DNA from 3 places in the Yersinia canariae genome. Region 2 is predicted to be linked to each of the others. Evidence: predicted binding sites of a transcription regulator. Region 2 holds the regulator's gene; each other region holds the start of a gene.

Region 1 (10,441 bases), 1.5 Mb from region 2:
AGCGGAACTGGATAACCGTCAGGCCAATCACCAGCAACATCAGAACAACCGATTGAGCCGCTGAACTGGATAAATCCAATCCGGCAAAACCTTCACGGTAAATTTTATAAATCAAGGTCGTGGTGGCCTGCATCGGGCCGCCGCCTGTCGCCGCATCTATCACCGGGAAAGTATCAAAGAAGGCATAAACCAGATTCACCACCAGCAGGAAAAAACTTACCGGTGAAATCAGCGGCAAGACCAAATTGAAGAAACGGCGAACTGGCCCGGCACCATCAATAGCCGCAGCCTCGACCAGTGAGCGGGGGATCGATTGCAGTGCAGCAAGGAAAAACAAGAAGTTATAACTGATTTGTTTCCACACCGAGGCCAGCACCACCAGAAACATCGCCTGCCCACTGTTTTGTGCGTGATTCCAGTTGTAGCCTAGAGTGGCAAGGAAATGGGTTATCAAGCCCAGCCCTGGGTTGAATAAAAATATCCACAGCACCGCCGCCACGGCGGGAGCAACGGCATAAGGCAAAATCAGTAACGTTTGATAGATACGGCTGCCCCGTAAAACGTAATCCACCATCGCGGCGAGAAACAATGAAACAATCAGACCAATGCCTGCCACCAGCGAGCTGAAAATAAGTGTGGTGTAAAATGAGGCCAGATAGTATTCATCATGAAACAGCGCAATAAAATTACTCAGCCCGACAAACTCGCTAGACAAGCCAAATGGATCCAACATTTGCACCGAATACCATAGCGCTTCACCCGCTGGCCACAGAAAGAAAACAGCCGTGATGGCCAGTTGCGGTAATACCAACAGGTAAGGTAACCAACTACAGGAAAAACCGGGACGGGAAGATGACATAAAATTAACCGTTTATCGAACAGGGTATTGATTACCACCAGAGTGCTAATCGAAACGTCACGTCTTAATTTAATACAATACTATTTGGCGTTACTGACATAGGCAGTTTGGGTCGGGTCAGTGCGCAGCCCAAACTGCCAGATAAAATGGCCAAAGAATGTTATTTGTTTGCTTGCTCAAAGCGACGCAGCAGAACATCACCCCGCGTTACTGCGGTATCCAGCGCTTCCTGAGGCGTTTTCTTGCCTGTCCATACACCTTCCAATTCTTCGTCTACCACGGTACGAATCTGTGGCATATTGCCCAGACGTAAACCCTTGGTGTACGGCAAAGGCGGCTTGTTCAGCATTTGGCGGGTTGCAACATCAGCACCTGGATTCTTATCATAGAAGCCTTGTTGCTTGGTCAGCTCATAAGCGGCGGTAGTGATAGGCAGGTAGCCTGTCTTCTGATGCCATTCGGCAGCAATTTCTGGTTTAGCCAAGAATTGCAAGAATTCAGCCACACCTTTGTAAGTGTCTTTATCTTTACCATCCATCACCCACAAGCTGGCACCACCAATAATGGCGTTTTGCGGGGCATTCTTGGCATCTGCGTCATAAGGCATCATACCAACGCCGTAATTAAACTTGGCGTAATGGCGAATATCTGCAAGTGAACCGGAAGAGGCGGTGGTAATAGCACAATCGCCATTATAAAACTTGGCCGTTGATTCATCCTTGCGGCCAAAATAGGTGAAATCACCTTTTTTATTCATATCCGACAGCAATTGAATATGTTTAACCTGCAAAGGTTTGTTGAACTCTAATACGGCATCAGTGCCATCAAAACCATTATTCCGGCTGGCAATTGGCTGACCATGCCAGGCACTGAAGTTCTCAATTTGAATCCAGCCCTGCCAGCCGCTGGCGTAACCACAACTTGAACCCGCAGCACGTAATTTAGCGGTATCTTCTGCCAGTTCTTGCCACGTTTTCGGCGGCTGATCTGGATTCAAACCCGCTTTCTTGAATGCATCTTTGTTGTAATACAGCACCGGAGTGGAGCTGTTAAATGGCTGGGATAATAAATGTCCAGTTTTCGCATCGGTGTAATAACCCGCAACCGTAGGGACAAAGACAGATTCATCAAAATTAATATTAGCGTCTTTAAATACCTGGAATACCGGTTTAATGGCCTTACTGGCCATCATTGTTGCGGTGCCAACTTCATAGACCTGCAGGATAGCCGGTGCTTTCCCTGAGCGGAAAGCCGCAATACCTGCCGCCAGGCTTTGTTCGTAGTTACCTTTATAGACCGGCACAATTTTATAATCGGTATGAGACTGGTTAAAACGATCTGCTAACGAATTAACTTCTACTCCTAACTCGCCTTCCATCGAGTGCCAGAAAGGAATTTCAGTGACCGCCATTGCATTGGCACTGAATGCCAAGGTCAGCGCGATACAAATCGATGTTTTACCAATAGTGTTGTTAAACATATCTTGCCCCTGAATAAATCTGTATGGCTCACCTCAATGAACTGCGGCGGATGAGCGAAATAAATCAGTTTTTGTTCGAAAGCAAACATGACACTGTTTCATGACAGAAATATAACTTCAAGATGACATTAAAATGACAAAAATAAGAACTAACACGATATTATTTTTTAATATCATATTCTGTTATTCATGCAATTATTTTATCAAATAATGAGACACATGATTTAATGAAAAATTACAAGACAAAAACAATGAAAATTTAAACATCAATAAAGAATTAATTCAATTACTTAGCTTCAATTAATTTTCTCTCCTTAAATTGGTCGAATCGTTATTGAACCTCATCTATCTCACATGATAGTGTTTGTTCGCCTTGTGAGTGACACTATATTAATATAACCATATTAGCGCCCTCGTTATTATTGTTTTATATAACTCACAAGGGCCATCAGAGGAAAATAATGCCTATTCAATTTGAATGGGGTTTTTGTATAATGGACTATCAGGTATCTATGATGAAAAAGACTCTATTATCTATTATTACAGTAGCAGTATTGGCGAGCAGTACTATTGTTCATGCGCAACCGCTCGATAGAGACATACCGGTTACAGCAGAAATTAATGGTTCAATCAGTATGACAAAAATTAATGGTGATGCATTTAATAATATCGCCATGGAATATGACCATGCCAAGAATGATGGTACATATGAATACATTGAACCCATTAAAATAACGAGTAACACTGGGACTAAAGTCAACATCAAGCTCAGAAACCCACTTGTTCTAGAGGGTGACTCTGGTGGTGCGGTAAAAACATTTGATGATGTTGTCGTGCGGCTAGGGCAATCACAACTCGGGGTGGGCGGTGTAAATTTCTCCTTAGATAATAATAATGAGATGAACCGTGCGTTAACTATAAGGGCTAAAAAACCCGCAGACGCCCTATCTGGCGAAACGTATACAGGGACGCTTCAACTGACTATCGAAGATTTTGCTTAAGCACACATCAGTTAAATAAATACATGCAGTCAGCAGATTAACCTCCTGGCTGCTTTATCCTTTGACTTAAATATATATCATCATGGTTTAATGAAAACCATCAACACATAAAATATATTCGTCTGAGGAGATCTGTTTCTATAAAAATAATCAATAATGGAATGGAATCCAATGAAAAAAAGAATGGGTGTTAATCAGATAGTTTTATTTGTTTTACTACTCCCAATATTTAATTCAATACATGCGAAAAATATAACCATAGAGTATTTGGTTCCAGATGGATTTTCAGCTATTGAAGAGAATGGCACCATAGAGCTATTAGGTATATTTGATGGGAAGATCTTACCTGCAAAAATATTTTTCTCTGAAAAGAAACAAACTTTAAATTTCGATCATCAGCAATATCGCGATAATAATGTTGATGAACAATCAATCATATTGTTAGAGCAAATTTTGCTCCAAATCCCCTACTTACAATGCCAAAACGGTTGTGACTATATTGTATCCGGATACAACGTCATTCTAGATAAGATAAATCAGGTTATCACCATTACCAATAATAACAGCCGCTACCTGATGCCAACCACTACGTGGGGATTGGTACATAACCAATCTTTTGACCTGCGCATGACAGCGAAAAACTACCGTGCTGTATCTGCCCGCGGGAACGGCTACCTCGGGCTACCTCTTCAATCCTATGGTTTTGTGCAATGGTTCTATAACACGGCCCGCTCGAAGAGACATTACCCGCTAGCAAGTCAATCGCAATACCAGCAGATGACTCAAATGGGCATTGACAGTTGGTATCTGCAAAAGAATTTTCAAACCCTTTACATGCGGGCAGGTAAGCAAAACAATTTGGATAACAGCGCAGGCAGTGTCCATACCTTGATTAATCCTGCATTAGAACAATTTGTGACCATGGGTAGCCAAAGCTATTTAGCCCTTGATAAACCCTCGGCAGGCAGTTTGATACTGTACGCAATTTCTGATGGTGATTATGAAATCTACCGTGATAACCAACTTATTCGCCGGATTCCTGCGCAACTTGGCCGCAATGAAATTGATTACAGCCAACTTCCTGGCGGCTATTACAACGTTGATATTCGCTTAGTGGATAACACCGGGCGCGTCGTCAGCCAAGAAAATCAAACCATCAGCAATTTAAGCACTCAAACCAATGATGGTTGGTTCCTGTCCATGGGCAAAGGGGCGACACGTAACAAACACCATGCTCATCATCTGGCGCAATTTGGCCGCAGTATGAAAATACAAAGTATTCAAACCAATATCTTATTGCTTAAAGATGATAGTCGCCACTGGGCGGCAGAAGCCAACATATCGCGCCCATTAGAATTTTCTGGCTTTAATATCACCCCGACCTTTAGCGTGATGTCTGGTGAAAAACACGGTGGGGGATATCTGCGTTTAGAGGGTGGAAATCCTGCAGTAGGATATTTCACTACGGCCCGCTATCAAACACCCGATGTGTCGATATATGCACCAAACTCGGGCAGTACATCAGCATCTTATAGCCGCCGTTTAGGGCCAACTCAGCTTAGTTATCAATTCAATCAATATAAAAGTCATCATCGGCATCGTATTCAAAGCAGTTGGGACTGGCGGCGGCCACAATTTGGTCTAAATCTGTCCCTTGGTGTGCAAAAAGGCGGGCAGTGGCACAGCCGAAACAACTACGGGGTATTTCTTAATACCACATTGTCCTTCCGTCAGAGCCGCGCCAACATCAATAGCGCTTATGCTCAGCAGAAGTTAAACACCAGTGCCAGTTATCAAAAAGAGTTTACCGATAGCTATGGCACCAGCGCTTTGGGTATCAATGGTAGCACCAGCGGCAAAATCAATGGGATCGGAACTTTTGCCCAACGTAGTGGAAGTCGCGGGGATATTTCCGCCCGAGCAGGTATCGATAACAAGATAGCTAACGGCGGCATCAGCTACAGAGGCATGCTAGCCATTGGTCCACAAGGAACGGCATTAGGGCGCAGTAGTTACAGTGGCACGGCATTATTGATAGAAACGCCAGAGTTATCAGGTACACCTTATAACTTCCACGCGGAAGGTATCCCGATAAGTGGTGGAGGGACCTACGCCATACCGATTCCCCGCTATCAAGACCGTTTCTTTGTCCGCACCCATAACGATAGCAGTGATCTGGACATGAACATTCAACTGCCGGTCAATATTATCCGTGCACATCCAGGACAAGTCTTTATCAGTAAAGCCGATATTACCCTTGACATACTTTACAGCGGCTTCCTTAAAGACAAACAAAATCGACCTATTACAGGAATTATTGAGGAGACTGGAGATACCGTTCACCCCAATGGGCTGTTTGCCATTAATTCTGACGTGATGCTGCAAAATATCACCGTTCAAAATAGCGCTGCCCGTTATCGCTGCAATATGCGTCAGCAACATGAGCATATTTATCACTGTCACCTCGACCAACATCAACAGGAATAACTATGAAATATAATAAGTTATTATCGGCTGTTATCTTGCTGCTAGCCCCTATTGCTGCAACTTATGGGCAGTTAATGGCCCTTCCTACGCGCACAACGGTCGAAGCTTTGGAGCAAAACCGCACTGTGCAAGTTTATAACAGCGGCGATAAAGCACTTTATTTAGATATCTCGCTGCAACGAGTGGATAACCCAGGGGTGACTCCAGAGAAAAAGACGCTAATTAGTGATATTTCTCAACCTGAGATGATTTTCAACCCGAACCGGATTACGTTAGGGCCGAAACAAAAGCGCGACATAAAACTGTTGCCATTGAAATCGCCCACTCAGGAAACGCTTTATCGCTTGTATATCGATCCGATAGTTGCGACCAAAATCTCTGGAGAAAGCGAAGATAAAAGCAAAATCCACACCCCGATGACAATCAGTATTGGCTATGGTGTGCTGATTCATCATATTCCGCCAATGACAACGCAATCTCGCCGCTGGCAACATCAATGTTTGCCTGATGGGCTAATACTGAGCTCCACTGGTAATATCCACAATAAATTTACACAACTAAAATCGCGCGATAACAGTACGCTGACAGATAGCCTAAACCTGTACCCAAGTACACCTATCACCTTATTGGTAAAACAGCTTAACGGGCGGGTAGATAATGAAACCTTTACGGTTAATTGCAGCTAGTTTATTACCAATGAATGTTTTTGCCGCCATCGATATTCAACCGCATGTATTGGAAATACAGCAATCCAATGCCGTGGTAAATGTCATTAATCAAGGCACAAAAACCCAGTACATCAGGGTTCAGTTGTTTCAGGTAAATAATCCCGGTGAATCCCCAGAGCAAGAGTCATTAACTCCTATTGGGGAACAACTTCAACCAATGCTATTTGCCGCTCCCGCTAAATTAACGCTCGGCCCAAGCCAGAGCGCAAGAATCATTATTAAAGCATTGCGTTCGCCTGATAAAGAGCAGGTTTATAGATTATCAGTAGCACCTGAAAATACGCTAAAAGTAGCCGGTGGGCCGGGGGCAGTTGTTGGTGTACAACTAAGTTATATGGGGTTGGTAAGGCATTTACCCGCCTCATCTCAACAGCAATGGGTACATCACTGCATCAACGGAAAGTTAACATTAGAAAACACCGGAAATACCCGTCTACAGTGGCATAAACTTAAAACTCTGTTAGGAGAAATAGACGATTTTAATCTCTATCCTAATCAACGTCGGCAACTATCTGTCAGTAATGTACAAGGGATGATTGAAGATAAATTTGTCAACTTGCAGTGCTCTGCTGAATAAAAATAAGGAGCGTTATGAACATGATAAAAATAGCAGCCATATTACTATTCCTCCCCTGGTATGCTGCTTCAGCAGGGACTCCTATTTTATTAGGGGATATTGACGTCAAATTAGAAGTTACCGCCCAGCCTAGAATCGAGGTAGAAAAACCGCAAGGTGGCTGGTACACCAGCATCAAACTACATTCTCGTCTGGATAATCATAAAATTTATCAATCTGAAGTTCCCATAACAGTAAAGCTGCGTCGGCAAGATGGCTTCCGTGTTTCAGTTAAAAATCCGCTGGTGCTAATACGTCAGACGAATGATGCTGGTGCATCCAGAGTGGCATTCTCACCAGCTGAAATACGTTGGGGGCAGGACCGCGCAACTTTGCGCCCACTCTCAGCAACCCCCGAAACCTTCACTGTAAATAGTGGGAAATCCAATTTAATTAGCACTGACTATATATTGCAAATTTCAGCACTGGCACCAAGTGGACAAGATATCGCGGGGAAGTATTACGGGCAGCTAACATTAATATTTGAAACAAATAGCTAAAAATCATCTTTGATGGTCATGGAGAGACACCAAATGAAGACAAAAAGCAAAAAATTATTGATCGGGTTATTGCTGTTAATATTGCACCCTGTAGCGATGGCGAATCCTTATTTTTATGACTATGTCCAATCCTATTCTAACTGCTCAGCCAAACTATTAGACGATGGCAGTGTGAAAGTTTCATTTCAGGCTAATTTGATTGATGGCTTATTTGGTCAAAGTACGAATGAACACCAAGTTAAATGGGGGGAATTAGTTAACATTCCTTATGAAGGCCTGAAAAATACATCATTAGACTCACACAATGCTCTGCTTTCACTCTATTTCTTTAATACTGATGGCTCGCCAAATTTAAATATTAATGTACAACACATTCATGACACTTCTCTTAATGGCATTAGCCATGGGAGCTCAAATAATAATATTAAAGAAATTAAGTTTAACAGCCATCAGGTTGTATTTAATGACACTCACTACTATGTATCATTTACGACTAATGCAAATACCCTCAAAAATATCAGAATCGGTGCAACTGTTGGTGGCATACTTATTTCCAATGGACAGGAATATTCTCTACTTTCATCAAAGGGTGTTTCATTTAACCCTTTAGGCAACCAATGTGAACTCTTTGACCCTCAAGCAAATATTGCACCATCGTCCCTAAAAGTTGATCCTAAATTCCGCTTATCAACGGCTACTTGGCAATTAACTAATATTGATTTGGATAATTTACTCGATAAGACTTCTGATGATGATGGCTTACATGCTCCGCTGATAAATCCATCCGCCAATCGTTTTTGTATCAGCTATCGGGCCATAGGAATACACAACAACCACTATATGATAAGCGCGAGTAGTATAAATGGGTTAGCACCGAGCAGCCAATATTTTCAATTAAAAGAAAATAAAGGGAATAACATAATTAACTATCGAGTGGCACTAATAAATGATGAACATGCCAAAACAGATTTTTCATTGCCACCAACCTATGAAAAATTTGTACATTTGAAGGCGGACAATAGCGCTGGTGAAGAAAAAATGTGTTGGTCACCGGAAATACGACTTTACCATACTGATACTACAGATAAAGGGAGTTATAGCGACACGCTGAATTTCACTATTACCCCTTTAGCATAAGGTTTATCAGATAAATAATAAGGCCCTGAACCGGGCCTTAATTAAAAATGCAAATAAGTTGAAGAAATGTTTAACCGCCCAGGTAAGCAGAACGCACGGCTTCGTTGGCCAGCAATGCCGCACCGGTATCTTCCAGAACGATACGGCCATTCTCCAACACATACCCTCGGTCGGCCAATTTCAGCGCCTGGTTCGCATTCTGTTCAACCAAGAAGATAGTCATTCCCTCTTCTCTTAGTTGTTGAATAGTATCGAATATTTGCAAAATAATAATCGGTGCCAGGCCCAGAGACGGCTCATCCAACAGTAACAACTTAGGCTGGCTCATCAAAGCACGCCCAATTGCCAACATTTGCTGTTCACCACCAGACATAGTGCCAGCCCGCTGGACACGGCGCTCAAACAGCCGTGGGAATAAGTCGTAAACTCGCTCAATACGCTGTTGATATTGCTGGCGATCAGCAAAAAAACCGCCCATTGCCAGGTTTTCTTCAACCGTCATGCGGGAAAACATCCGGCGACCTTCCGGCACAATGGCAATCGCCTCACGCATAATGCGCGCGGTCTGCCAGTCGGTAATATCCTGCTCACCAAACACAATGCTGCCTTCAGTGGCGCGAGGTTCGCCGCACAAGGTGCCCAGCAGGGTGGTTTTACCCGCCCCATTAGCACCAATTAAGGTAACAATTTCACCTTGTTGAATGTGCAGACTAACCTGATGCAGTGCTTGAATTTTGCCGTAATGGGCTGAAACTTTATTAAATGACAACATGTTATGTTTATGCCTCGCCCACTTTTATTCGCCCAAATAGGCCCGGATCACATCCGGATTATTACGGATTTCTGCTGGTGAGCCATGCGCCAACGGCGTCCCCTGATTCACCACATAAATACGATCAGAAATCCCCATCACCAATTTCATGTCGTGCTCAATGAGCAATACCGAAACTCGGTGCTGGTCGCGCAACTCCATAATTAACTGATTCAACTCATCAGTTTCTTTCGGGTTCAGGCCAGCGGCTGGTTCATCTAACATTAATAGCTCAGGGCGGGTCACCATACAGCGGGCAATTTCCAAACGGCGTTGCTGCCCGTAAGCCAAATTCCCCGCCTGACGGTTGGCCAGATCCAATAATCCGACACGCTCTAACCAGGTTGCTGCACGCTCTAATGCATCAGCCTCCGCCCGTCGAAAGCCCGGAGTTTTCAGCAAGCCAGCAAACACACCACTTTTAAGATGTTGGTGTTGCGCCACCAGCAGGTTCTCGACCACGGTCATCTCACGGAACAAGCGCACATGTTGGAAAGTCCGAATCACGCCCATTCGAGCAATTACCTGTCCAGGTAGCCCTTCAATATGGCGATCTCGTAATTTAATGGTGCCGCCAGTCGGGCGATAAAATCCGGTCAGGCAGTTAAAAATTGTGGTTTTACCCGCGCCATTTGGCCCAATCAGCGAGACTATCTCCCCTTGATTGAGATGCAGGCCAACATTGTTCACCGCCAATAACCCACCAAAGCGCATCGACAGCCCTTCAACAGCTAACAAAGGTTGCGTACTCATGCTTGCTCCCCCTGCTTCGCTTTGATGTCGGCAACTTTCAGCTTCAACTGTGGCCGTTTCATTGGTAAC
Region 2 (10,441 bases):
AACCAGGAACACATTTTCCGGCATGATGTAGTTCAGATAAACAGCAGTCAGCATGGCCCCCATCATCACCAACACCGTCACCCACGGCACACCGCGCTTAGAAATAGCCGCAAAGGCTTTTGGCGCGTGGCCCTGCTCCGCCATCCCATTGAGCATTCGGCCTACACCAAATACATCACTGTTAATGGCCGATAATGATGCGGTGATCACCACAAAGTTCAGAATACCCGCCGCAACAGTAATCCCCATATGTTGGAAAGTCAGGACAAATGGGCTGCCGTTAGTGCCCACTTGGTTCCATGGGTAAATAGACATAATGACAAACAGAGTGCCGACATAAAACATGAGAATACGCCATGGCACGGAGTTGATGGCTTTCGGAATAGATTTTTTTGGGTCTTCAGCTTCACCGGCAGTAATCCCGATAATCTCAATCCCGCCATAAGCAAACATCACCAATTGCAATGACAGGATCATGCCGACAAAACCGTTACTGAAGAAGCCGCCGTTAGTCCATAAGTTATGAATACCGGTCGGCTGCCCGCCGTTACCAATGCCCCAAATTATGATCCCAACACCGGCCAGAATCATGACGATAATGGTGGCGACTTTGAAAAATGAGAACCAGAACTCCAGCTCGCCGAAAACCTTCACGCTCATCATATTGACTGCGCCAATGATAAGGACAACACTCAGCACCCATACCCAATGAGGCACATCTGGGAACCAGACCCCCATATAGATACCGAAAGCGGTCACATCGGCAATAGCAACAATCAGAATCTCAAAGCAATAGGTCCAGCCGGTGATATAACCCGCCATTGGCCCAAGGTAATCTTGCGCATAGCGTGAGAATGAGCTGGCTTGCGGATTATTCACTGACATTTCACCCAAAGCGCGCATGATGATAAATGCCACCACGCCACCAATCAGGTATGCCAATAATACACTCGGCCCCGCCATTCTTATCGCATCAGCCGAACCATAGAATAAGCCGGTACCTATTGCTGACCCCAATGCCATAAAGCGAATGTGGCGTGTCGTCAGGCCACGTTTCAGCTTATTTTTGACTGGTAATTCCATGAACTTTATCCCGTCTTTTTTCAGCAAAAAGCCACGGGGATGAGCCGTGGCTAAAAATATCCGATGACTGCGCAGTTATTGCTTAGCAGCAACTTCCTGACGACAGCACAGGCGATCGTACAACCCTACGACGACGAATACCAGCAGGGAAGGCGATAACCATGCCAGACCTTGCTCAGCCAATGGTAGATGCTGAGTCCATTCCGGCAGGAAATGTGCGAAAGTCGAGGCTTTTACCGCATCAAGGATACCGAACAGCAAACTGACCAACATGACCGGAGCCACGATACGAGAAGCATGATGCCACCAGCGCAAAGTGAAACTCATCAGCACCAACACAATGCAAGGCGGGTAAATAGCCGTCAGCACGGGAATGGAGATCTGAATCAGGTGGCTCAGCCCCAAATTCGATACCATCATCGAGAAGATCCCGAGGATAAACACCAATGTGCGGTACGACAGTGGCAAATACTGAGCAAAGAATTCAGCGCAAGCGCAGGTTAGACCGACGGCGGTCACCATGCAGGCGATGAAAATCAAGGCGGCCAAGAACACGCTGCCCAAACCACCAAAGGTGTGCTGAACATAGGCATGCAATACCACGGCACCATTTTGTGCGTCTGGCACCAAGCCACCACTGCTAGAACCCAGTTTAAACAAGCTCAGATAAACCAGTGTCAAACCGATACCGGCAATCAAACCCGCCCAAATGGTATAGCGCGTCAGTAACCCAGCAGAAACCACGCCGCGTGACCGGGCTGCATTCACGATAACAATACCGAACACCAAAGCGCCTAAGGTGTCCATGGTCAGATAACCATTGACGAAACCAGAAGAAAACGCGGCAGTCTGGTAGGCATCAGTGGCCGGAATCAGCGGGCCAGCAGGCCAAATCAAAGCCGCGATACCTAAAATAGCCAATGCTAAAATTTTCAGTGGCGCGAGAATATGCCCGACCGTATCGAGCAAACGCCCCGGATACAGGGAAATCCCAATAACCAACGCAAAATAGACCACGCTGTAAATAAACAGTGGCAACGGGCCATCGCCAGTTAAAGGCGCAATACCAACTTCAAAGGACACTGTTGCAGTACGCGGGGTGGCAAACAAAGGGCCAACAGCCAGATAACAGACTGTAGCCAGTACCAGACCGGCCCCGCGACCAATTGGGGTACTCAGGGCATCAATACCGCCGCCGACTCGAGCCAGCGCGATAACAGTAATGACCGGTAATCCAACAGCGGTAATCAAGAAGCCCAGCGCGGCCCACCAAACATGTTCACCCGATTGTAAACCAACCATCGGCGGGAAGATGATGTTGCCGGCGCCAACAAATAAGGCAAAGGTCATAAAACCTAATGCCATAATATCTTTAGACGATAAACGATGACTCATAGTGATGTGCGTTGCCTAGTTAAATGACCAAAAGAAAAAGTCCTAAGTTGTGGTCTTTCCGACGTGATCGAAACGATACAAAGCTCTGATAAACGCAAACTCCAGCGGTTAATAAGCAATCAATTTCGTCAGTATGCAGTGTTTTTGAAGTTATTTGCAGGTGGAATAGGCCAACAACGGCGGTAAGTAGACCGTTTATAGCGGAGAAAGGCAAGTCTGGATCATAAAAGCAGAGTCTTCATCCATACAATCTAATCAAACCAGTTAATCATGCCAGATTTAAAGAAATACACGCCATATGATTTGTATCATTTATATCCAACTGTTAACAATTTATGGTTGATAGCGCCGGATAAACTCAGTCAAATTTATAAGCGATATATTTAGCTAATTGAATAATTTTAGATGCAGAGACGGGCACTGAAAAGGGATATTTGAAGCAAGTTAATCAGCAAAACCTAGCGCTTTTCGCGTATGACTCAGCATCTCAGGAGGCAGGGGTAAATAGCCGTCATGAGTCACGCGTTTTTGCCCTTCTGGCGATAAAACGCGCTCAAGAAAGGCCGCAGTCAACGGCTCTAGCGGCTTGCCCGGTGCTTTATTGATATAAATATACAGATAGCGCGACAAGGGGTAGCGCCCATCTTTAACATTCTCCGGGGTCGGCATCACATAATCCTGACCATTTGCAGCCAGTGAGAGTGATTTAACGCCACTGTTTCGAAAGCCGATACTGGCATAACCAATACCATTTAATGAACCGGCAACAGCTTGCACAACGGAAGCAGATCCGGGCAGTTCATTGATATTATTATCGAAATCACCATCACACAGCACTCTCTGCTTGAAAAAACCATAAGTGCCAGAGGCTGAGTTTCGGCTATAGCGTTGCAGAGATCGCGCCGCCCAACCTCCCTTCAGCCCGAGTTCACCAAAGCGCTGGATGCGGTGAGGTTCTCCACAGCGGCGATTTTGCGAAAAAATAGCATCGAGCTGAGATAAAGTCATTTTGTTCAGTGGGTTATCCTGATGAACAAAAACGACCAATGCATCTACCGCAACAGGAACAGCAAGTGGCGGATAACCATAACGTTGAGTGAATGCGGTGATTTCAGCCGCTTTCATTGGCCGACTCATCGGCCCGAGTTGAGCCGCTCCTGCCGCCAATGCCGCCGGAGCGGTAGAGGAACCTGCTGCCTGTATTTGCAAATTAACGCCGGGGTAGTGTTGATTGAAATCATCAGCCCATAAAGACATCAAATTAGCTAAGGTGTCGGAGCCGACACTGGAAAGATTACCAGACAGAGTATGAGGCTTTAGCGCCTGAACCTCAGCGACAGGCGAAACAGCTACTGGTTGCGCTATAGCGCCGTAGCCCCACCCTAGCAGGGCATACAACAGCGCCAGTTTTCCCCATCTCATCAACTTGGTGTCCATGCAGTCTTAGGATTTGACTGCATTCTCGGTTAAAACCGTCGGAACAATCAACCGATTCGGTAGGGTAAAAATAAATCTCGTCCCCAAACCGATTTCACTCATGACATCCAAACGCGCATCGTGATGGCTCAATGCATGTTTCACAATTGCCAACCCCAACCCACTGCCACCCGTTTGCCTTGAACGGGCCTTATCCACCCGATAGAAGCGCTCTGTAAGGCGCGGCACATGCTCAGGGCCAATCCCCGGCCCATTGTCACTAACCTGAAATTGTGCGCCTTGTGCAGTGCGCTGCCAGCACACCTCAATCTTGGTGCCATCTGGAGTGTGATTAACCGCGTTATAAACCAGATTAGAAACAGCACTGCGCAGTTGATCTTCATTGCCAAAGACTTTCAACTGCTCGTTAATTCGGAAAGTAATCTCATGACGCCCATTGCTCAGCGCTTGTACCTCATGCTGTAACATTTTCAGCATCCGCGGAATGTCGACCTGCTCATTCATGTCCACATTAGGCGCTGCTTCAATTCGCGACAGCGTCAATAATTGTTTAACCAGCCCATCCATTCGCTTGGTCTGTTCCTGCATCGTCCCTAGTGCTTTATCCCGTAATGGCCCAACTAATTCCTGGTCGTGCATCATTTCCAGATACCCCTGCAAGACTGTCAGAGGAGTGCGCAGCTCATGACTAACGTTGGCAAAGAAATTACGCCGAGCCCCTTCTAGCTGGCGCATTTGGGTCACATCACGAGCCACCATTAGCAATTGGCCTTCAGAATAAGGCATCACGCGGAACTCAACGTAATAACCATTATTGAGTTGCAGGGTCAATGGACGAGAAAACTCTTGCTGTTGCAGATACTGACTGAATTCAGGATAACGCAGTAAGTTAAGAATATGCTGGCCATTATCTTCCGGCCAACGGAACCCCAGCAATTGCTGAGCCAAACCATTACACCAGAAAATATTGCCATCAATTGTCGTCATAATGACTGCATCAGGTAATGATTCGGCACCGCTACGGAACCGTTTGATAAGTAGCGCTAATTCACGACGCCGACGACGATTTCGCAGTTGCATCTGGTATAAGCCGTAAAATAAAGGCTCCCAACTCCAGCGCCCAGAAGGCGGAGTCATGCTGCGGTCTAACCACAGCCAATGAGATAATTTAAGTTGGTTGTAGAAATTCCAGACCAGTGCTGCGATAACTGAAACCAATAATAACCAAGGAAGGTACCCGATAAAGGCACCTAACAATAATGCGGGCAAACAAAAAAGGGCCAGCTCTAAAGCCAGCGTTTTCCATGATAAACGTTCTAACACAACGAATTCTCCGGCACTGAAAACTCAGTAGCGCGTTGAGAAACGGTATCCGGTTCCCCGGACAGTTTGCACCATTCTGTCATGGCCATCAATTTCAAGCGCCTTACGTAGCCGACGAATATGCACGTCAACAGTGCGATCTTCTACATAAACGTTAGTGCCCCAGACATAATTAAGCAACTGTTCACGGCTGTAAACTCGCTCAGGATGGGTCATAAAGAAGTGCAATAACTTAAATTCGGTCGGCCCCATATCCAGCGCTTGCTCATTGGCCATAACCCGATGTGAGGACGGGTCCAAACTCAATCCTTGCATTTCAATGACTTCTTCAACCGCCATTGGCGATATCCGGCGCATGACGGCTTTGATGCGCGCCACCAATTCTTTGGGTGAAAAAGGCTTGGTAATATAGTCATCCGCCCCGACTTCCAAACCGCGCACTCTGTCTTCTTCCTCGCCACGGGCGGTCAACATCATCACTGGGATATCGCGGGTCAGCGCTTCACGTTTCATGTGCTTAATAAACTGAATACCTGAGCCCCCAGGTAACATCCAGTCCAATAACACTAAATCGGGGAAAGGCTCCGACAAACGCGTGACTGCACTGTCATAATCCTCGGCTTCTAACGGTTGGTAGCCATTCTGTTCCAACACAAAGCACACCATCTCACGGATTGGTGCTTCATCTTCAACTACCAGTATGCGTCTTGCCATCATCAACCCTGCCAGTAAGTTAGTGGTCACTATTTGATTTCGGATGCCATTATGCGTCACTTTTGTGACATTTTTATGAAAAACATCGCGCTCTTGTAAGCAATAAGCATAGTGATAAATTTCATGATAATTGCAAAATGCAGTGCTCAAGTTTGCGAGGCGTCTCGGAGATTTCCCTCACACCCTGCTTTTAGCCGCGACATCCGGCGGGCAGCGTTTATAATCAGCGCCATTATCTTTGAAAGACAACCTGCCATAGCGGGAGATTTATGCGCATTATTCACACCTCTGACTGGCATTTAGGCCAGCATTTCTTTACCAAAAGTCGTGCGCCTGAACATCAGGCTTTTTTACACTGGCTTATTGAACAGATTGAAGAAAATCAGGTTGATGCGCTGATTGTTGCAGGGGATATTTTTGATACTGGCTCCCCACCCAGCTATGCCCGTGAGCTGTATAACCGTTTTGTGGTCGAACTCCAGGCAACAAATTGCCAGTTGATTGTTTTGGGGGGAAATCATGATTCAGTATCAACGCTGAATGAATCTCGGGGTTTGCTTTCTTATTTGAATACCACAGTCATTTCCTGCGCCAATAACAATCTGGATCAACAAGTTATTATACTGAAAGACCATCAGGGCCAGCCAGCGGCCTTGCTTTGTGCTATTCCTTTTTTGCGACCGCGCGACTTAGTTACCAGTCAGGCCGGTGAGTCCGGTGAGCAAAAACAACTGGCATTACAAGAAGCAATTGCCGCTCACTATCAGGCGCTCTATCAGCGAGCGCTAGAGCGGCGCACGGAACTGGGGCTGCCCTTGCCTATTATCGCCACTGGGCATTTGACCACAGTCGGGGTCACCACCACAGATTCGGTACGTGATATTTATATCGGCACACTGGATGCTTTCCCGGCACAAGCTTTCCCCCCAGCAGATTATATTGCTCTGGGTCATATCCATCGCGCTCAGCAAGTTGCGAAAACCGAGCATATCCGTTATAGCGGCTCACCAATCGCTTTAAGTTTTGATGAATTGAGCAGCGAGAAAAGTGTTTATCTGGTTGAATTTGCTCAGCAAGCTTTAACATCAGTGACCCCACTCTTCATCCCACAATTTCAACCAATGAAGTTAATCAAAGGCGATTTGGCGCAAATAGAGCAACAGTTAGCCGAATTTGCTAACCATCAGGGCTTACCGGTATGGCTAGATATAGAAGTCGCAACGCAAGACTATCTCACTGATATTCAAAGACGAATCCAGGCATTGGCCGCGGAACTTCCGGTGGAAGTGGTGCTATTGCGGCGCAGTAAAGAACAGCGCAATAACAGCATTGAACGCCAGGAAAAAGAAACACTCAATGAGCTGAGTGTTACAGATGTATTTGAGCGCAGACTGGCGCAGGAAGCGGATTTAGCCGAGCCACGCCAAGAGCGCATGCGCCAAATGTTCAATCAAGTGGTGGTGGACATCACACTAGGTAAAGATGCTGCAGAGGAGCAACCTGCATGAGAATTTTAAGTCTACGCTTGAAAAATATTAATTCTCTACAGGGTGAATGGAAGATAGATTTCACCGCAGAACCCTTTGCCAGCAACGGGTTATTCGCTATCACCGGCCCTACAGGGGCGGGCAAAACTACCCTGCTTGATGCCATCTGTCTCGCGCTATACCACCAAACTCCGCGTTTGAATGTCACCCCGAGCCAAAACGAACTGATGACCCGCCATACTGCGGAGTCGCTCGCTGAAGTTGAATTCGAGGTAAAAGGCACGAGTTACCGCGCGTTCTGGAGCCAGCGTCGTGCTAAAAATAGCCCTGAAGGGAATCTACAAGCCCCTAAAGTTGAGCTAGCGCTGTGTGAAGATGGCAAAATCCTGGCTGATAAAGTGCGTGATAAGCTTGATATGATTGCTGCAATCACCGGACTGGATTTTGGCCGTTTCACCAAATCGATGATGCTATCCCAGGGGCAATTCGCAGCTTTCCTCAATGCCGATGCTAATGACCGCGCGGAATTATTAGAAGAATTAACCGGCACCGATATCTATGGGCGGTTATCTGCATATGTCTTTGAGCAGCATAAGCAGGCCAAGATCACGTTGGATGCATTGCACCAACGCGCCAGTGGTATTGAGCTTCTTAATGAAGAGCAGCGTGTAGCTTTGGCGCAACAATTAGATACGCTCGGTGAACAAGAAAAGCAGCTCACCTCAGAACAGCGCATAAATCAAAACCAAATAAATTGGCTCACCCTTTGGCAGCAACAGCAAAAGAATGTACTTGAATATCAACAACAACAGCAACTCATTGAGCAAGAGTATCAACAGGTGCAGCCCGAACTGCAACAGCTTGCCCGTAGTGAGCCCGCAGAAAAGTTACGCCCTTTATTACATGAGCGCTCACGTAGCCTACAAGATTTACAGCAGATACAACTGCGTGTCACCACACTGACAGAACAACAAAAACAACTTCAGACACAACTCACGCCACTGGCCCACGCCTTGGAACAAGCCAATCTTGCACGTCAACAACAAGCAACCAGGCAGCATGAGCAAGAAACACTGATCGAGCAAAAAGTCGTTCCGCTGGATAACCTTATTGCTCAACAGCAGCACGCATTAATGCTACTTGCCACACAAGTACAACAGTTGCGAAGCAAGGAGCAGCAAGGTAGACAACAACTTGAGTTAAACGAACAACAGCTAAAGCAAACCTACCAGCGCCTGCAACAACTGACTGAGTATACCCACCAGTATGCTCATCATCAGCACTGGGAAAAAAATCTGCCTTTGTGGCGAGAGCAATTTCGTCAATTACAAATTCAACAAAAACAATTAGTTGAAAGCGAGCAACAATTACAGCAAGAAGTCACATTGCTCACTTCCTTGCAACAGCAAATCGCCACACTGAATGAACAAGATAAACAACAGCAAACCGCATTAGCCCAAGCCAACTCTCAAGTTGGTGGTATTCAGCAACAATTATCAGTACTTGAGCAACAACAGCCTTTAGCACAATTACACCAACAACTGTCCGAACTCCAGCAACAGCGCCCAGTCCGACAACAACTAGCCGCGTTATCGCCGCTGGCACAACAAGTACAAGCGCTGCATGATAAACAGCAGCAACAATTAGTGGGCCAACAACAGCAGTTAAAACTCCTCGAACAGCAGTTGGCAGAGAAACGTCAGTTATATAAACAACAAAAACAACATCTGACGGATCTTGAAACTTTGCTGGAACGCGAAAAACAAATAGTCCGGCTAGAAGCTGAGAGAGCCAAACTGCAACCGGGAGAGGCCTGCCCATTATGTGGGGCATTGGATCACCCGGCTATTACTGAGTATCAATTAGTAAAACCCTCAGAAACGACCCTGCGGGTTGAGGAACTGCGACTTCAGGTTGAGCAGCTTTTCACGGTGGGAACAGAATTACGTACTCAGGTAGCAAATGGGCAGCAACAGCAGTTGCGCCTGGAACAAGAGTTACAGCACAGCCAGCAACAATTGGCAGATTATCAACAGCGATGGCAAACACTCACTCAGCCATTGGCGCTGACATTTGCTTTGAATGAATCTGCGGTCTTAGCAACCTGGTTAGAGCAACAGGAACAATCAGAACAAACCTGTCAGCTAAAACTGGCTGAATATGAAAGGCTGAATCAGCAATATCAACAAGCTAAAGATATTCTGGCTCAGGCAGAACAACAGCAGCAACAGCATCAGCAGCAATTGGCATTTGTTATTCTGCGCCAGCAAGATGCCCAGCAGTCTCACCAAAAACTGCTAGCACAACATCAACATCAACAAGCTGAATGGGCAAAAACGCGTCAAGATTTTAGCCATACCCTGGCGGAATTATCACTCTCCCTTCCTGACACAGACCAACAACAGAGCTGGCTATCACTGCGGGAAGAGGAAAATCAGCACTGGCACCAGTACCAGAAAGAGCAGCAGCAGTTAGCTCTAGGCCAAAAAGCGCTGGAAACGCAGATTGAAAATGAACGTCGCCATTTACAAGAATGTATTGATCAGTTGTCTACACTCACCCAACAGCATCAACAAGCTGAAACCTTGTTACAACAACAAAAACAACAACGCCAGACACTGTTTGGTGACATTCAGGTTATCGAGGCACGCCAGTTATTACGCCAACAGCAGCAACAAGTGGAGCTGGCTCAACAGAATGCATCACAAGCCCTGCAACAGGCACAATCTCAACTTAACTTGATGTCCGGTGAGTTAACCGGGCTGAAACAGCAACAACAGCAAAATCAGCAACGCGCTACCGAGGCCCAAGCTGAATTACAACTTGCGTTGGCAAGCAGTGAATTCGAGGATGAGGATGCATTAACCACCGCATTACTCAGTGAAGAAGAAAGGCAACGTTTGCAGCAATTGAAACAACAATTGAGCGAGCGGCAACAACAAGCAAACATCCGCCAGCAGCAAGCCAGTGAGGCGCTAGAACAACTGATACACTCTTGCCCC
Region 3 (10,441 bases), 310 kb from region 2:
AAGTTTGGCTCATCATTATCCTGGTGGATATAACGCCTTTATTAAGGCGATGAATACAAAAGCTAAATCATTGGGAATGACGAAAACGCGCTATGTAGAGCCAACGGGTCTATCGATTAATAATGTTTCGACGGCGCGTGACCTTACTAAATTATTAATAGCGACTAAGCAATACCCGTTGATTGGTCAGCTAAGTACCACGACAGAGAAAATGGCCACTTTCCGCGAGCCAAATTACACGTTGCCTTTCCGTAATACTAATCATTTAGTTTATAACGATAAATGGAATATTCAGCTGACTAAAACGGGTTTTACCAATCAGGCAGGCCATTGTTTAGCAATGCGCACTGTTATTGGTAATCGTCCTGTTGCACTGGTTGTGTTGGATGCTTTTGGTAAATATACCCATTTTGCCGATGCAAACCGCCTGCGCAGTTGGATGGAGACGGGTAAGGCTGCGCCAATTCCTGGTGCGGCGAAAAGCTATCGTCAACAAAAAGATGCCCAAGGTCGCTTAGCTCAAGTGTCAGAATAGGGACAACAGTCACTGAAAAGCAGAGTTTGCAACCGAGCTGTAAACTCTGCCTAGAGTATTTGACGGATAACTCTGATCTTGCTGATAAAAATTAGAAAATCAGTTTAAATACGCCAGTAATGGTCAGCAAGCCGACAATAAAAATGATCGCGATAATCCACAGTATTATTTTCATTCATTCTCCCAGACTCAATATGAAAAAATTAACCTTTGCAAGTAATACCCACCTTCGTCGGTATTAGTCTATGACTATAGTTTGTCTGACAGAATTCATGCGATATGTGGGAGGAATTCAGATAATGCTTAATTTATTTTGGTGTACACAACGTTCATCCTCAGCATGATTATTTTTTCTGCCAATATTTAAGCTTAGAAGTTTTTCCTATCCCAGGATTAAAACTGTTAGTTGGGTCTATCTGCTGATAAAACGCTTTCAATGCAGGCTTCGCAATATAGAGGTGCCCAACATTATGCTCAGCCGGATATTCGGCTCCTTTATCATTCAGAATTTCCAACATTTTTTGTTTTAAGGCGTGTGTATCGACCCCTTTCTTCACAATATAATCCTGATGGAAAACATGGCACAGAAAATGGCCATAATAGAGTTTGGCCACCAGGCATTGGTCTATTTCAGGTGGTAAGGTTTCGAACCACTGTTCCTCATTGCGTGGTAGAGCAATATCCAGCGCCAGAATATCTTCTACTTTATCAGCATGAACTGCGTGATAACGAACAGCAGCTCCAGCTGCGGCAAAGCGATGTAAAAAAGCTTTTTTGCCCTCATCTGAAGTGCAGGTAATAAAGTTACCTTCCGCCGTGGCAAAAAAATCTTTCAGAAATTGCTGAGCTTCAGTAATCCCTTCACCTGACATTTTTAGCATCAAGTGATGCTCATATTTATTACGATAACTCTTAAGGCGCTTAGGTAAATGATTGGGAAGTAACTGGCTGAATCCTTGCATGACCCGATCAGTTAAATGATCAATTAGAAAAGGAACTTTGCAGAGGCGAGCATCAATTTTACCTTTTAAGGTAAAAAAGCGTGGCATGTTATTGGTGCCCATGCTGTTGATCATGACAAATGTATCTTTGCCATAAACTTCTGCAATATCAAAAATATCGCGATGCATATATTCACCAGCAACAGGTAAGTGCTTGAAGTCACGTAAAATGGCTCGACGTAATGCTGTTAAGACCTGGGTCTGATTGGTGCCAATATAAAAAACTTGCTGTTGTTTTTCACTGGGGAAGGTATCTAATCGAACGGCAAATACAGCCAATTTCCCTGCACACCCAGAGGCTTCAAATAGACGTCTTGGGTCGGCATTAAAGCGAGAAGGGGTTGATGCATCAATATCTCTCACTCGCGTAGCATATTCGTGATCGGATGCTTGCTGCGTATCTTGCATAATATCGCTGGCACAATATTTACCTCTTTCCAATCGCTGTAAAATTTCTTCTGGCGTATTGCCTAGATTAATTCCTAAATGATTTATTAATTGTAATTCGCCTTGAGTATCAATTTGGGCAAACAGTGCCATTTCGGTGTACGCGGGGCCTCTTTGAACCAATGAACCACCTGAGTTATTACAAATGCCACCGATAACAGAAGCACCAATACAGGATGAACCAATGACTGAATGAGGTTCTCGGTCATAGGTTTTTAAGCGTTTTTCTAATTGATTCAGTGTGCTACCAGGAAACCCAATGACTTGTTTGCCATCATTGAGTAATTGAATTTGATTAAGGCGCAATGTATTTAATATAACAATCGGGCGGTCGTAATCATCACCACTTGGAGTCGAACCCTCTGTTAGCCCTGTATTCGCGGCTTGCATGATGACGATTGTATCGGCTGCTACACAAATTTGTAGTAATTGCCATTGCTGCAACAATGTCGAGGGGAACACGACTGCAATGGCCGAGCCTGATCCTGATCGGAAACCTGTACGATAGCGCTCAGTCTGCCGTGCGCCGGTCAACAAGTAACGCGCTCCCACAATCTGCTGCAACTGGGTCAACAAGGTTTGTGTTTTTTCATCATCAGATTGATTCATTCCTGCGATCTCCTGTAATGACATTTACTTTTATAAAGCATTAGGTATCACACCTGCGGTTTGGCCGGTATGAAACAGCTATTTTGCTGCAATGAAGTAAACATGAGGGAGGGCAGTCTTTCTTGATAAATCCCTGCTTTTGTGAACCTTATCACGCTATTACTGTTTAAATAACACTCTGCCGCTGTATTTTTCAGCTTTAAACATTACTGATACTAATGATTAATCGAGACCTTTTTAAGGGAGTAGTGACTGATTTATTTTGCTCGATCGATAAGGATTTTGATCATGGTACAATGGGGTATAGGATTGCATCCAAGAACTTCGCTGATTAATAAGGCATTTTATGAGTGAGCATTTTGTTGGTAAATATGAGGTTGAGTTGAAGTTTCATGTATCGAACATTACTCAATTGCATAAACAGTTAGTCATCTATAAAGCGGCAGCATTCACTGTCGATAATCATGAAAAAGATATCTATCTAGAAGCAAATAGCGGCGATTTGGCAGCTAAAAGAATCAGTATGGTTTTGCGAGAAATGAATCCATCAGGTATTCGTTTATGGATAGTTAAAGGACCGGGTTCGGAACGTTGTGAAGCGACTAATATTGAAGATATTGGCAAAGTGCAAAGTATGTTATCAACGTTAGGGTATCAACCGGCATTTATACTGGAAAAACAGCGTAGCATCTATTTTGTTGGAAAGTTTCACGTTACGGTTGATAGTTTGGTGGGGCTTGGCAATTTTGCAGAAATAGCCATTATGACTGATGATGCGACAGCTCTTGATAATCTAAAGGTAGAATGCCGAGATTTAGCTGACCGGTTAGGATTATTGGCAGAACAACAAGAAAGTCGTTCATACCGGCAGTTACTCGGTTTCTAGCAATTATGCGGTCAGTAGTTGCAAAATATTGGCCGCTCTATGCATCACGGCCAGATAGGCTTATTTTTTCATCAAAGACTTTAAGTTAGCGAATGGATTGTGGGTGGCAACACCTTGGTCATTTTGTGCATCATCACCGGCAATCACCGTCGAACCATAGAGGTCTGCTTCAGTATATTTGGAATGCTCATGGTCATGACAAAAGAGGCATAACATCTCCCAATTGCTGCCATCTTCTGGGTTATTACTATGGTCATGGTCAATATGGTGAACCGTGAGTTCCCGTAAGTTGGAATAAACGAATTCTCGTGAACATTTACCACAAACCCATGGATAAATCTTCAGCGCTTTTTCTCTATATCCACTTTCCAGTCGCGCGTAATTCTTCGGTATATATGCCATATGAGCCTTCAATTCTGCGAGAAATAATATTTTTATTTTAGCGTGAAAGCTGGCGACAGACTATCAACTATTGATTATTAATATTCAGACCACATTGCCTCATTAAAGACCGTATCTACAGGAACATATTGAATCGATTATAAAAATAGAAGTCCAGGCACTCACGGCGCGGCCACGGCTTTTTGAGACTTTTGCTGATGATTTTAAGGGGTAAGTCGTTTTACACTATTAGTCTGTTTTTATGGTCACCTTGTTACATTATTCTGGTCAGAGTTATTAGCATAAGATTATGTGTATTGCGCTAATAGACTTATTTTACGGCAGGCAGTACAGCATGTTTAGCCTGAAATCCTTTGCCGATACAGTTGAGGCGATATGAAAGAATCTGAGGTACTGGCTGAAGTCAGTAATGAAAACCAGACATTAGTTGCTGTGGTGCAACAAGATCAGCGAGTAGTGTATTTCTATATTTATCCGCAAGAGGCGTTTGAAGAGCGTTTCCCTGTTCGCGCCTGCTGGGTGAGAAATTTGGTTGCGGCTCCCATATCTACAGATAATACAGCCCTTGAACAAGGATTAGCGCCGCGCTTGGCAGCAGAGTTTTGTCGCAATGTGGCGGGTGAGGCTGAACTTGATGCGCAATTTATTTCAATTATCTGGTCAGAAAGTGATGATGGCGCGGCATTATGGTACCAGGGCCAATTACTGGCGATTATTCCTGGTTGGAGTTTATATATTGATCACTCCGTTTGTTATTCCGCCAGTTGCATTAAAGACAACCCACTAACTCTCCCTTTGGGGTCGGCCTCTACGAATACCCAATATACCCGAGCGCAGAATATACGCCAATTTTGGCGGACCTGGCAGCAGGAGGATGGGAATCCATGGCCTGCATTACAGGCAGAATATATTCAGTGTTATGAACAACACTTTGGTCCATCGATTAAATATTATGCCATCGATCAAGGTAAATGGCCCCCTATGGCTATTTCACAACACGAAAAAGATGGAATATATTATTTTCTGACGCTAGGAGTGAGTATCCGGCCCCAGCCATGGGTTGAAATATTATTTAATGATGATGCGGCTAAATACCGGCGTTTAGAAATGGCAATAGCGATTGATAGTCAATATGTTAATGAGGATAACGCTATCCATATGGCCAGTGCGTTAGCTGGATTTGCTCATGTACCTTGGAGCAAAATAACCTGGTTGGGTGAAGGGCATACCTTGGAATCAGAAGTCGCTCCTCAAGGGTATGAAGGTTATATCTTATCATCGGAGCTTTATGCTAAAGCTGATCGCTTAATATTACCTTCCCAGCAGGGTGATCCGGTCAATATATATTGGGCCAGCCCCGTTTTTGCCAGTGAAAGAGAGTCTGCCCATAGTGTGCCGAATGGCGGGCATGATTTACTGAAAAAACTGCGACAACAAGGCGTTAATCATATTTTCACACCACGTGAGCCAGTTATTTAATATTAACTGAACATTGTGGATCTGATTTGCAGATTTTGTTATTCGGGTCTTAACTTAACAATGACGATAGTGGTTTGGGCTGTAATGTTAAATGGGTAATGAGTGAGATAGTCCAATCTGCTGTCAGTGAAAATTAATTTTATGGGGGTACTTATGGGCATACTATCTTGGATTATTTTTGGTCTTATCGCCGGTATTTTGGCTAAATGGATTATGCCGGGAGAGGATGGCGGTGGTTTTATTATGACTATAATCCTCGGCGTTGTAGGCGCGCTGGTTGGTGGCTATATCAGTACTTTCTTTGGCATGGGCAGGGTTGATGGGTTTAACCTTGGCAGCTTTGTGGTGGCGGTTATCGGCTCGTTAGTTGTGCTATTTGTCTACCGAAAGTTGAGGAGTTAGAAGCCACCTAGATGTTTATCACAGTGATTTCAAAGGATCACTTGTCGATCAAGTAAACATTAATCAAGAAAATACTCACTCATCAAAAATATAAGAAAGGTGGCTACTTTTTGTCACCTTTCTCTCATAAAACTATCATCAATATGCAATAGAAATATTCGTTAATGGCTCATGACTACAGGCAATCTGAGAGACATGACATGGGCCAAGCATTACGCAAATTCACTGTAGCTGATTATCCGGCTGCGGTGCCAGAATCACGTAAGAAGGTACTTGCCGTTAAAGGTTTAGTGAAGGCATACAAGTCACAGCAGCGTGTCTTGGACGATATTAATTTTGAGCTTCATGCGGGTGAGTTTGTAGCAATAATTGGTCGTTCTGGTGCCGGTAAATCTACACTATTACATGTTTTAAATGGCACGATTCCCAGCAGTGCTGGTGAAATAATTAATTATCATGACAATGGCGAGACACAGAATATTGCTGCTCTGACCACAAAGCAGATGCGCAAATGGCGAGCCAAATGTGGCATGATTTTTCAAGATTTCTGTTTGGTTCCACGACTTGATGTTATTACGAATGTTTTATTAGGCCGCCTTAGTTATACCTCCACGTTAAAATCCTTCTTCAAAATATTTGCAGACCAAGATCGCGCCAGGGCAATCGAGTTATTGCAATGGCTTAATATGCTGCCTCATGCCTTGCAGCGTGCAGAAAACCTTTCGGGGGGGCAAATGCAGCGTGTTGCTATTTGCCGTGCCATGATGCAAAACCCCAAAATATTATTGGCTGATGAACCCGTTGCTTCTTTGGACCCAAAGAACACGACTCGTATTATGAATACATTACAGAAAATAAGTGAGAACGATATCGCAGTAATCGTTAACTTACACTCTGTCGATTTAGTGAAAGATTATTGTACAAGAGTCATTGGTATTGCTCATGGACGAATTATTTTTGACGGGCATCCCTCTTTACTGAATGACACCATTATTCAAGAAATATATAGCGATGAATCAACTGAGCTTTTGCATTAATTCCCACTTATCCCTTTACCAGAATAGGTTATTTTAATGAAAAAAGTACTTTGTCTTACCTCATTAGTGGCAAGCATGATGGTATTTAGTGCCACTGCAGCGGACGCACCAAAAGAAATTAATCTGGGTATTCTTGGCGGGCAGAATGCGACACAACAAATTGGCGATAATATGTGTGTCAAAGATTTCTTAGATAAAGAATTAAATGTTAAAACAAATTTGCATAATGCTTCTGACTACTCAGGTGTTATTCAAGGTTTATTAGGTGGGAAAATTGACTTGGTATTAAGCATGTCTCCTTCATCTTTTGCTTCTGTTTATATCAAAGATCCTAAAGCTGTTGATATTGTCGGCATAGCGATTGATGATACTGATAAGTCACGTGGCTATCATTCTGTTGTTGTTGTAAAAGCAGATAGTCCTTATCAGAAAATTGAAGACTTGAAGGGCAAAGCATTTGGCTTTGCTGATCCAGACTCAACCTCTGGTTTCTTGATCCCTAATCAAATCTTTAAAGAGAAATTGGGTGGGGACTCAGATAACAAATATAACGATTTCTTTTCTAGCGTGACATTCTCTGGTGGCCATGAGCAAGATATTCTGGGTGTTATTAATGGCCAATTTGACGGCGCGGTAACCTGGGCTTCAATGATTGGTGATTACAATACCGGTTATACCAGCGGAGCATTTACCCGAATGATCCGTATGGACCATCCTGATTTAATGAAAAAGATTCGTATTATCTGGGAGTCACCACTGATCCCTAATGGTCCAATTCTGGTTCGCAGTGCATTGCCAGCTGAATTTAAAGCACAATTAGTTGCTGCGGTAAAAAAACTGGATAAAGAAGATCACAGTTGCTTCATTAAAGCGATGGGCGGCAAGCAGCATATTGGTGAAACATCACTCAGTGAGTATCAAAATATTATTGATATGAAGCGTGAATTAACCAAAGGCGGCCGTTAAGTCGGTTCTGTAGATATTCCAGCAAGAAAAATATAGCTCTGACTTGTCGGAGCTATTGTTTTTAGGTGGTAGCTAATTTTGAATACAGACTTTAACCATTACTATCAGCAGATTCGGGCTAAGCAGAAGCGTGAAACGCTGATTTGGTCATTGATGCTGGCAATTATCTATCTTGGCGCGGGAAATATTGCTGAGTTCAATTTACATACTGTTTTTATTTCTATTCCGCATTTTTTTGATTATCTGGCTGAAACTATACCCGTACTCCATTGGCACAAATTATTTGCCGATGGTCATACAGAAGGCTCCTTAGCCTATTGGGGATATCGTCTGCCAATTCAGTTACCGCTGATTTGGGAAACTCTGCAACTGGCGGTGGCTTCAACTATTTTGTCAGTCATAGTGGCTATTATCCTTGCCTTTTTGGCGGCAAATAATACGCAAAGCCCTCCCTGGCTGCGTTTCTCTATTCGCACGTTTGTTGCCTTTTTACGCACTATGCCGGAATTGGCATGGGCGGTGATGTTTGTCATGGCTTTTGGTATCGGTGCTATTCCCGGATTTTTAGCCTTGGCATTACATACTATTGGTAGCTTAACGAAGTTATTTTATGAGTCATTGGAAACCGCATCGGATAAACCTGTTCGTGGCCTTGCTGCTTGTGGAGCGGGTAAATTACAACGAATGCGTTTTGCACTTTGGCCACAAGTAAAACCCATATTTCTTTCCTATAGCTTTATGCGCTTGGAAATTAATTTTCGGCAATCAACTATTTTGGGACTGGTGGGGGCGGGGGGAATTGGTCAGGAGCTGATGACCTCAATAAAACTGGATCGTTATGATCAAGTCAGTATGACGTTATTGCTGATCATTATTGTAGTGTCGGCATTGGATTATACCTCCGGTAAATTACGCAAGCGAGTCGTGGAAGGAGTTTCATAATGCTGACTAATCATCTTACCCCCGGGCAACTATTAACACTGAAGCAGCAAAATCCGCAGATTTTCTTACAGCAAAAACGATATATTCAATGGGTAGTCATAATTACTGTAGGTATTTTCTTGTATTACCTTTTTTTCTTTAAAATTTTCGGTATTTCTTGGCAGACCTTTGTAAATGGCAGTCAGCAAATAAGCCGTTATTTTCTGCGGATGTTTGTTTGGCATGATTTTATTAATTGGCCATTTAAATATTACTTTGGCCAGATTTTTATTACCTTAGCCATTGTTTTTGCCGGGACATTGACCGCTACATTGATTGCTTTACCTTTGTCATTTTTGGCTGCTCGCAATGTGATGTCGACACCCGGTTTACGTATCATTTCATTTGGAATACGTCGTTTTCTGGATATTTTTCGTGGCATTGATATGGCAATCTGGGGGCTGATTTTTGTGCGGGCAGTCGGCATGGGGCCACTTGCCGGGGTATTAGCCATTATTATGCAAGATATGGGATTGCTGGGAAAACTCTATGCCGAAGGGCATGAGGCCGTCGATAAATCTCCCAATCGTGGTTTGACGGCAATGGGCGCTAATGCTCTACAAAAACAACGTTTTGGTATTTTTACTCAATCTTTCCCAACCTTTTTAGCTTTAAGTCTTTACCAAATAGAATCCAATACCCGTTCGGCTGCAGTATTAGGTTTTGTGGGAGCCGGAGGGATAGGTTTAGTCTATGCCGAAAATATGCGACTATGGAATTGGGATGTAGTCATGTTTATTACTTTAATAATGGTTGTTATTGTTATGGTCATGGACAAAATCTCGGCTACTCTGCGTAGGAAATATATTATTGGTGAGGAAATTGCAATTTACCAACCTGGTAATAATATTAAAGTGAAGTCTTAATATATGAGTTTGTGGATTAAGGTAAGGTTTTATTTATCCCTTTCCTTAATTCTCATGTTATCTATAAATTAATAGTATCTAATAAATGATAATACTCACGATAATTCTATATTTATGTGTGTTACGTAATTTTATCATTAAACAGATTTACATTGAGAAAATCGGCGTTGATCTATACAATACGGCCCGCTAGACGTTAAAGAAGTTTTTTGTTTTCTTGCGATATTCGCATGCGTCTAATCTAAATAATTGGAATAGGGCAGTAATATGATCAACAACGATGTGCTCCGCAGTGTTCGCTATATGCTTAACGTAAACGATACCAAGATAACAGAAATCATTAAGCTGGCTGATTTTGAAGTGAACAATGCGGATGTCGTTAATTTTCTTAAAAAAGAAGATGAAGCCGGTTATCAGGATTGTCCTGATCTGGTGATGGCGCATTTCCTGAATGGCCTGATTTTCTTTAGGCGTGGTAAAGATGACAAGTTCCCGGCACCTGCGGTAGAGCCCGTCATTACGAACAATATCGTGCTAAAAAAACTGCGTGTTGCGTTTGAATTGAAAGACACTGATATGCACGATGTTTTCAACGCGGTTGAATTCCCAGTGTCCAAACCTGAGTTAAATGCTTTGTTCCGTAAGGAAGGAAGCAAAAATTTCCGCCCTTGTGGTGATCAAGTATTACGCTATTTCTTGAAGGGTTTGACATTACGTATACGTGGCCCTAAAAAGTAAAAGTCATTATTTCGACAGAAAATCTAATATTGATGACAAGTAAAAAACAGGAATGGCCATCTGCTATTCCTGTTTTTCGTTAATAACCAGAT

The links. The regulator PhoB, encoded in region 2, activates phosphate uptake and scavenging genes when phosphate is short. The targets are predictions, from matches to a motif close to CTGTCATAAAACTGNCNNAT.
Positions count from the first base shown of each region.
Region 1: ugpB (sn-glycerol-3-phosphate ABC transporter substrate-binding protein UgpB) is a predicted target of PhoB. The motif match lies at 2,427-2,446, and genes of this name have one in related genera.
Region 3: phnC (phosphonate ABC transporter ATP-binding protein) is a predicted target of PhoB. The motif match lies at 5,883-5,902, and genes of this name have one in related genera.

Region 1 covers NZ_CP043727.1:256,010-266,450, reverse strand. The annotation lists gene ugpA (sn-glycerol-3-phosphate ABC transporter permease UgpA) at 1-859, opposite strand, end outside; gene ugpB (sn-glycerol-3-phosphate ABC transporter substrate-binding protein UgpB) at 1,020-2,339, opposite strand; gene F0T03_RS01200 (CS1 type fimbrial major subunit) at 2,801-3,340, shown strand; gene F0T03_RS01195 (TcfC E-set like domain-containing protein) at 3,497-5,827, shown strand; gene F0T03_RS01190 (fimbria/pilus periplasmic chaperone) at 5,830-6,513, shown strand; gene F0T03_RS01185 (hypothetical protein) at 6,485-7,132, shown strand; gene F0T03_RS01180 (fimbrial protein) at 7,147-7,671, shown strand; gene F0T03_RS01175 (hypothetical protein) at 7,705-8,808, shown strand; gene livF (high-affinity branched-chain amino acid ABC transporter ATP-binding protein LivF) at 8,879-9,580, opposite strand; gene livG (high-affinity branched-chain amino acid ABC transporter ATP-binding protein LivG) at 9,605-10,372, opposite strand; gene F0T03_RS01160 (high-affinity branched-chain amino acid ABC transporter permease LivM) at 10,369-10,441, opposite strand, start outside.
Region 2 covers NZ_CP043727.1:3,496,934-3,507,374, forward strand. The annotation lists gene proY (proline-specific permease ProY) at 1-1,083, opposite strand, end outside; gene brnQ (branched-chain amino acid transport system II carrier protein) at 1,159-2,478, opposite strand; gene F0T03_RS16205 (PstS family phosphate ABC transporter substrate-binding protein) at 2,923-3,900, opposite strand; gene phoR (phosphate regulon sensor histidine kinase PhoR) at 3,922-5,238, opposite strand; gene phoB (phosphate response regulator transcription factor PhoB) at 5,263-5,952, opposite strand; gene sbcD (exonuclease subunit SbcD) at 6,222-7,460, shown strand; gene F0T03_RS16225 (AAA family ATPase) at 7,457-10,441, shown strand, end outside.
Region 3 covers NZ_CP043727.1:3,182,531-3,192,971, reverse strand. The annotation lists gene pbpG (D-alanyl-D-alanine endopeptidase) at 1-535, shown strand, start outside; gene F0T03_RS21990 (small membrane protein YohP) at 627-710, opposite strand; gene dld (D-lactate dehydrogenase) at 880-2,592, opposite strand; gene F0T03_RS14765 (class IV adenylate cyclase) at 2,939-3,478, shown strand; gene yajD (HNH nuclease YajD) at 3,539-3,880, opposite strand; gene F0T03_RS14755 (suppressor of fused domain protein) at 4,256-5,359, shown strand; gene F0T03_RS14750 (GlsB/YeaQ/YmgE family stress response membrane protein) at 5,513-5,761, shown strand; gene phnC (phosphonate ABC transporter ATP-binding protein) at 5,962-6,798, shown strand; gene phnD (phosphonate ABC transporter substrate-binding protein) at 6,835-7,764, shown strand; gene phnE (phosphonate ABC transporter, permease protein PhnE) at 7,843-8,706, shown strand; gene phnE (phosphonate ABC transporter, permease protein PhnE) at 8,706-9,611, shown strand; gene F0T03_RS14725 (YehS family protein) at 9,879-10,349, shown strand.